One region of the Rheinheimera gaetbuli genome, then DNA from elsewhere that is predicted to be linked to it. Evidence: predicted binding sites of a transcription regulator. Region 1 holds the regulator's gene; the other holds the start of a gene.
The links. The regulator sigma-54, encoded in region 1, starts transcription at its own class of promoters, with help from an activator protein. The targets are predictions, from matches to a motif close to TGGCANGNTNCNTGCTT.
Positions count from the first base shown of each region.

Region 2: ACYVIC_RS03700 (PEP-CTERM sorting domain-containing protein) is a predicted target of sigma-54. The motif match lies at 1,510-1,526, and genes of this name have one in related genera.

Region 1 covers NZ_BAAGTL010000008.1:258,439-261,854, forward strand. The annotation lists gene rapZ (RNase adapter RapZ) at 1-8, opposite strand, end outside; gene ptsN (PTS IIA-like nitrogen regulatory protein PtsN) at 5-478, opposite strand; gene hpf (ribosome hibernation promoting factor) at 486-773, opposite strand; gene ACYVIC_RS08075 (RNA polymerase factor sigma-54) at 800-2,278, opposite strand; gene lptB (LPS export ABC transporter ATP-binding protein) at 2,325-3,047, opposite strand; gene lptA (lipopolysaccharide transport periplasmic protein LptA) at 3,044-3,416, opposite strand, start outside.
Region 2 covers NZ_BAAGTL010000002.1:101,796-105,211, reverse strand. The annotation lists gene ACYVIC_RS03705 (50S ribosomal protein L25/general stress protein Ctc) at 1-531, opposite strand, end outside; gene ACYVIC_RS03700 (PEP-CTERM sorting domain-containing protein) at 739-1,467, opposite strand; gene ACYVIC_RS03695 (ribose-phosphate pyrophosphokinase) at 1,693-2,628, opposite strand; gene ispE (4-(cytidine 5'-diphospho)-2-C-methyl-D-erythritol kinase) at 2,708-3,416, opposite strand, start outside.

The DNA of each region.
Region 1 (3,416 bases):
AATTTCATGTGTTGTTGTCCATAGCACTATATTCCAGTAATAACTGATAGAGTTGCTGGTTGGTTTCGGCGTGACGGAGTTTTTTGGTGAGTTCTTTCTGACTTAGCAATCGGGCAATAGCTGCAAGCGTGCTAAGGTGTGCCTGGCATTGTTGTTCCGGGATGAGAATAGCACAAAAAATATCCACCGGCTGGTTATCAATAGCATCAAACGGAATACTCTCTTTGCTAACCACAAACACCAGTAGCGGTTCGGTAACCTGCTTCAGTTTGCCGTGTGGAATGGCGATACCGCCTCCTATGCCGGTTGACCCCAACTTCTCACGGGTTGTCAGTGCTTCTAATATACTGTACTCAGCAATATCAGGTAGTTGCTGGTGTGCCAGTTCGGCAATATATTCCAGAATGCGTTTTTTGCTGTTAAAAAGAACTGCACTTTTAGTGCAGTTCTCGGCAAGCATTGAGCTTAAATTCATCATGGCCAAATCAGTGTCGGGAAATTTTCTCTTTATGCTTGATCACCTGACGATCCAGTTTATCAATCAGCTGGTCGATCGCAGCATACATGTTTTCATCTTCAGAAATTGCAAATACTTCGCCACCACTCAAGTGCAGCTTAGCTTCAGCAATCTGCTTTAATTTTTCCACGTTTAGGATCACATGTACATTATTTATGTGATCGAAATGCCGTTCAAGCTTTGCAAATTTGCTGTCAACGTACTCTCTTAAGGCTGTGGTAATTTCAACATGGCGACCGGTAAGATTGATTTGCATAGACATATTCCTTCTTTTAGGCTTATTTACAGCAAGGTCTTGCGTTGATTAGACGGCGGTATGAACAGGGATTCGCGGTATTTGGCAATAGTACGCCGCGCTACGTTGATACCTTGCTCCAGCAGAATGTCAGCCATTTTGCTATCGCTGAGCGGTTTAGCCGGATTCTCCGCCGCCACTAATTTCTTGATAAAGGCTCTGATTGCAGTAGACGAGCATTCGCCACCACTCTCAGTACTAACGTGACTGGAAAAGAAGAACTTAAGTTCAAAAATACCCCTTGGTGTATGCATGTATTTTTGTGTGGTAACCCTAGAGATGGTTGATTCATGCATACCTACCATCTCTGCTACGTCGTTAAGCACCATAGGTTTCATGGCTTCTTCACCATGCTCAAAAAATGCCTGCTGCTGTTGCACAATGCAGTTTGTCACTTTTAACAGGGTTTCGTTACGGCTTTCTAAGCTTTTCAAAAACCACTTTGCCTCCTGCAAATGTGAACGAATAAACTGGCTGTCTGTACTGTTTTTCGCGGTACGTGACATTGCAGCATATTGTTGGTTTATCCGCACCTTGGGCATAGCATCCGGATTAAGCTCAACCTGCCAGCGACCTTTTACTTTCATCACGCTGACATCAGGGACAACGTACTGCTGCTCTTCCCGGATAACATCGGCACCGGGACGCGGGTTCAAAGAGTGGATGAGCCGCATTGCTTCTTTTAGCTCATCCTCTTTTAGTTTAGTCACCCGCATTAAAGAACGAAAGTCGCGGTTAGCTAAAAGTTCTGTGTGATCACGGATCAGGCTCTGTGCAGCGGCTAAAAACGGCGTATCAGGGCTAAACTGGCGCAGCTGCACTGTCAGACATTCCTGCACTGAGCGTGCACCTACCCCAACCGGGTCGAATAATTGGATGCGTTTAATGACGGCTTCTACTTCATCTGCTTCAATATCTGCCAGACCCAGCGATTCAAGAATGTCATCACAGCTGATAGTAAGCAGACCGTTATCGTCTATCGCTTCAATGATGATTTCTGCAATAGCCCTGTCGGTTTCTGAAAATGGGGTCAGCTGCATTTGCCAGCGCAGATAATCGCGCAATGTTTCGCTGGTCTCACCCTGATACACGGTATCTTCTTCGCTTCCCGAATTGCCGGCGCTAACCGGTGCTGCACTAACTAAATCATCCCAGTTGTTATCAAGCGGCAAATCTTCGCTGATATTTTGCTCTGACATCGCATCACTGGTGTCTGGCTCTGCGGCTTCGAACTGCTCATCAGTGGTATTGTCAGAAGCGGACTGTAATGATTCAGAGATATTTACCGGCTCAGCGTTGAAGCTGTCATATTCGTCTTCGGCTTCAAGCAATGGGTTTGCATCCAGCGCTTCCTGAATTTCCTGCTGCAACTCTATTGTCGACAACTGCAGCAAACGGATAGCTTGCTGTAGCTGCGGTGTCATGGTGAGTTGCTGTCCTAAGCGGAGTTGCAAAGAGGGCTTCATCTACTTCTACTAATCTCCTGAATTACCACAAGTACTTTTTTGCTAACTATAGCCTGAATTGCTCGCCGAGGTATACATCCCGTACTTTCTGATTGGCCAATACGTCTTGAGGGGCGCCTGATGCAATCAGTTCACCATGACTAACGATGTACGCAATCTCGCAAACATCAAGGGTTTCACGTACATTATGGTCGGTAATCAGTACACCGATACCACGTTGGCACAAATGCTGAATAATTTTTTTAATGTCGAGGACGGATATCGGATCGACACCGGCAAAGGGTTCATCCAACAAAATAAACGCCGGGTTGGCAGCCAGCGCTCGGGCAATTTCAACGCGTCTGCGTTCGCCACCAGACAAACTCATACCCAGGCTATGTTTAATATGGCCAATATGAAACTCTTCCAGCAAGTCGTCGGCAACTTCTTCCCGACGGGTACGGCTTAAGTCTTTACGGGTTTGTAATATAGCCAGCAGGTTTTCATACACGGTGAGTTTGCGAAAAATCGAGCTTTCCTGCGGCAGATAACCAATACCCAGCCGGGCTCTGGCATGTATTGGATCGAAAGTAATATCCTTATCGTTTAGCGTTATTTTGCCTTTGTCAGACGGTACCAGGCCTACAATCATATAAAAAGTGGTGGTTTTGCCGGCGCCATTGGGTCCCAACAGCCCAACAATTTGTCCGGCATTAACTTCAAGGCTAACATCTTTAACCACTTGCCGGCTTTTATAACTTTTTGCCAGATGTGAGGCGACTAACTTCATGGTTGCTGGTCTTCCTCTGAAGTAATAATAGTGGTTACCCGTCTGGAGCTGTCACTCGCTGCATTCAGTTCTTGCGTTTCAACATTGTATTTTATTACTGATGCTTTGACGACGCTGCCGCTTTGTGCCAGTTCTGCATTGCCATTTAGTATCAAAGTGCGATTAGCCGGCTCGTAGCGCATTTCACTGGCAGAAGCATTGACGATCTTGCCATCTTCCAGCTGTTGGCTGTAGTTAACTGGGTTGCCGCTAACGATGTATATTTCTTTGCCTTTACCGGTGCTGGCGTCAATTTCTAACCGGTCGGCACTAATGCTGATAGCGCCATGCGTAATGATGACATTATCACTGTAGGTCAGGACATTTTCT
Region 2 (3,416 bases), on a different contig from region 1:
ACCTTTCGCTAACTGAACGAAAGTAACACCTTTTGGCGCTTTCAGATCAGATAAGTGCAGGTGAGCGCCTACTTCAACGTTGCTCATGTCAACTTCGATAAACTCTGGTAAGTCTGTTGGCAGACAAGAGATTTCGACTTCGTTAGCAGCGTGTACTACTACACCACCTTTTTTAACTGCTGCTTCTTCGTTAACGAAGTGAACAGGAACAGTAGTGTGCAGTTCATGGCCAGCTTCTACGCGTTGGAAGTCAACGTGCATCACTTTTGGTTTGAACGGGTGGCGTTGCATGGCTTTAACGATAGCTTTTACTTCTTCACCGCCAACGTTAATTGTCAGGATGTGAGAGTAAAAGGCTTCGAAGCTTTGTGCTTTAATCAGTTTAGAGTGCTCTAAAGTGATAGATTGTGCTGGCTTGCTGCCACCGTAGATGATAGCTGGCACTTTGTCTTCGTGACGCAGGCGGCGGCTCGCACCTTTCCCTGCATCAGTACGGACTTCTGCGCTTAATGTAAAGATTGCATCAGACATGATGTACTCCAAAAATTTAAGTTTCCCAAGACTTGCGACCAGTCTCAGGCTGGACCCCCAGTTTCAAGGGCGCGACATATTACCACCGGCTAACACAAGCTGCAAACTAAAACTCAGCTTGGCCAGCCGTGAATACATAGAGCTTTTGTACCGACAAAAAAGCTCTCCGAAGAGAGCTGTTGGCAAATCAAGCTAAAAACTTACAGCTTATGCTTGTGTTTTTTTGCGGCGGCTTAAACCGATGCCAAACAAGCCAAGCATTAACATGGCTACAGATGCCGGAGCTGAAACTTGTGAAGGGGGTAAGCTGCCCACATTAACCAAGCCATATTTTACCTGGCCGCCAACAACCAGATACTCACCTGAGCCGTTGCCCCAAAACTGTACTTTGTTAAAAAAGCCGGTGTCATCAAACGCAGCTACAAAGATCTCATAAACGCTGCTTCCAAACTGATTTAAAAAGCGGCCGTCACTGTTTTGGCTGGCAGATGCAACCTGTATTGGCGCACCGTCATCAAAGGAGATGAATAAATCTGTTGTCGGGAAAAAGCAGCAAGTGGCCCAGTCGCCTACTTCAAAGCCAAAAGAGTTAATAGCATTATCAAAGGTAAAGGTAATACCGCTGGCGATAGTGCCATTTGTGCCGCCGTAGCTGCCGTTGGGGCTTATATCAATTGCGCGGCCAGACATGGTGCCATAACTAGCTTGTGAGATGTTGCCACCATTGTTACGGGTCACGGTATAACCCGGGCGTGTCAGTGAGCTACCATTAAGCAGTGTTGCCCACACATCGTTATATACAGTGCCGCCAGCCCCCAGTACGGTAGTGTCAAAAGCTGAACTGCCGTTTGGAATACTATCAAATACGGTGATAATGGTTGCGTTGGCACTTGCTGTAAACAACAAAGTTGCCGCAGCTAAAAGAGTAACTTTCATTGCTGATCTTCCTTTTTTGTGTTTTTTAAATCCGGCGTGCATAAGCATGTTTTGTGCCAAATATTAAATTTCATAATAAACAAGGACTTATTTTTTATTTTCCGCTGGCAGTCAGGTTATTGTAAATAATTGTGACGATGTTGTATTTAAAAAGGGGACGTTGATGTGAAAAAAAAGCGCCATAAGGCGCTTTTTTGTGCAAATTGTGCAAAACACAGCTTTTGCTTAGTCGAACATAGACGAGATGGACTCTTCGTTGCTGATGCGGCGGATACACTCGGCCAGCATTTCGCTTAACGTTAACTGGCGCACTTTGGCTACGGCTTTCATTTCTGCAGTTAGCGGGATAGTGTCAGTTATAATTAACTCGTCGATAACTGAATTGGCTATATTCTGTGGCGCGCTGCCAGAGAATACAGGGTGGGTGGCATAGGCAAACACCCGCTTGGCGCCTTGCTCTTTTAAGGCTTCTGCGGCTTTGCATAAAGTACCGCCGGTGTCGATCATGTCATCGACGATAATACAATCACGGTCTTTTACATCACCAATAATATGCATTACCTGAGAGACATTGGCTTTTGGCCGGCGTTTGTCGATAATGGCTAAATCGGCATCGTTCAGCAATTTAGCGATAGCGCGGGCGCGCACTACACCACCGATATCAGGCGATACCACTACCGGAGATTGCAGATCTTTTTTGCGCATATCTTCCAGCAACACCGGGCTGGCAAACACGTTATCTACCGGTACATCGAAGAAACCCTGAATTTGCTCGGCGTGCAAGTCTACCGTTAATACCCGATCGACACCGACGCTTGATAAAAAGTCAGCCACTACTTTAGCGGTGATGGGCACACGGGCTGAGCGTACCCGGCGGTCCTGACGGGCATAGCCAAAGTATGGCATTACGGCAGTGATACGACCGGCAGAGGCGCGACGCAGCGCGTCTACCATCACGATCAGTTCCATCAGGTTATCGTTGGTTGGCGCGCAGGTAGATTGGATAATAAATACATCAGAACCACGCACATTTTCATTGATTTGGACACTAACTTCCCCATCACTGAAACGGCCGACTTCGGCATCTCCAAGTTTAATATACAGGCGGCTGGCGATTTTACTTGCGAGTTCTGGTATGGCGTTACCAGCGAAAACCTTCATGTCAGGCACGGTAGGATCCTCAGGGCGGTGGTGAGTCCGGTATTATCAATACGCAGCGGTAATACACCGCTACAGTTACTTATTCGGTATCTGCCAACGCAGCCCACACTGGCGACTGGTTGACCCCTCTGGCAATAAAACCGCGGCAGTTAGCCGGTAATTTTGCCAGAGCATGCTGAGCACTGGTCTGGTCCGGGAATGCGGCGAACACACTGGCGCCAGTACCCGTCATTTGACACGGCGCGTATTCTACCAACCACTGTAAGGTTATTGCAACAATTGGGTAGAGGCGTTCGACCAGTGGCTGACAGTCATTGCGCCAGGTTGTTATTAGTAGCGCATCGGCCGGTATTGGCATAGAATTACGAATTAAATCAGGATGCTGGAATACTTCTGCTGTGCTGATATGGCAGTTCGGTGTTACCACCAGGTACACTTTTTCATCCAGTTTAACCGGTTGTAATTTTTCGCCGATGCCTTGGGCAAAGGCGGTAAAACCGCGGACAAACAGTGGCACATCGGCACCAAGCTTTAATCCAAGCTCAGCCAGAACATCCAGCGGTAAGTTCAGTTGCCAGAGTTTATTTAAACCCAGCAGCGTAGTGGCTGCATCGGAAGAACCGCCACCTAAACCGCCACCCATTGGCAGGCGTTTATCGAGATAAATATCACAACCTAAGCTACAGCCGCTGTATTGCTGTAACAGACGGGCCGCGCGCAGCACTAAATTCTGCTCGTTTATCAGCGCGCTGTTGTTGCAATCAAGCTCGATGGCGCCATCCTGGCGT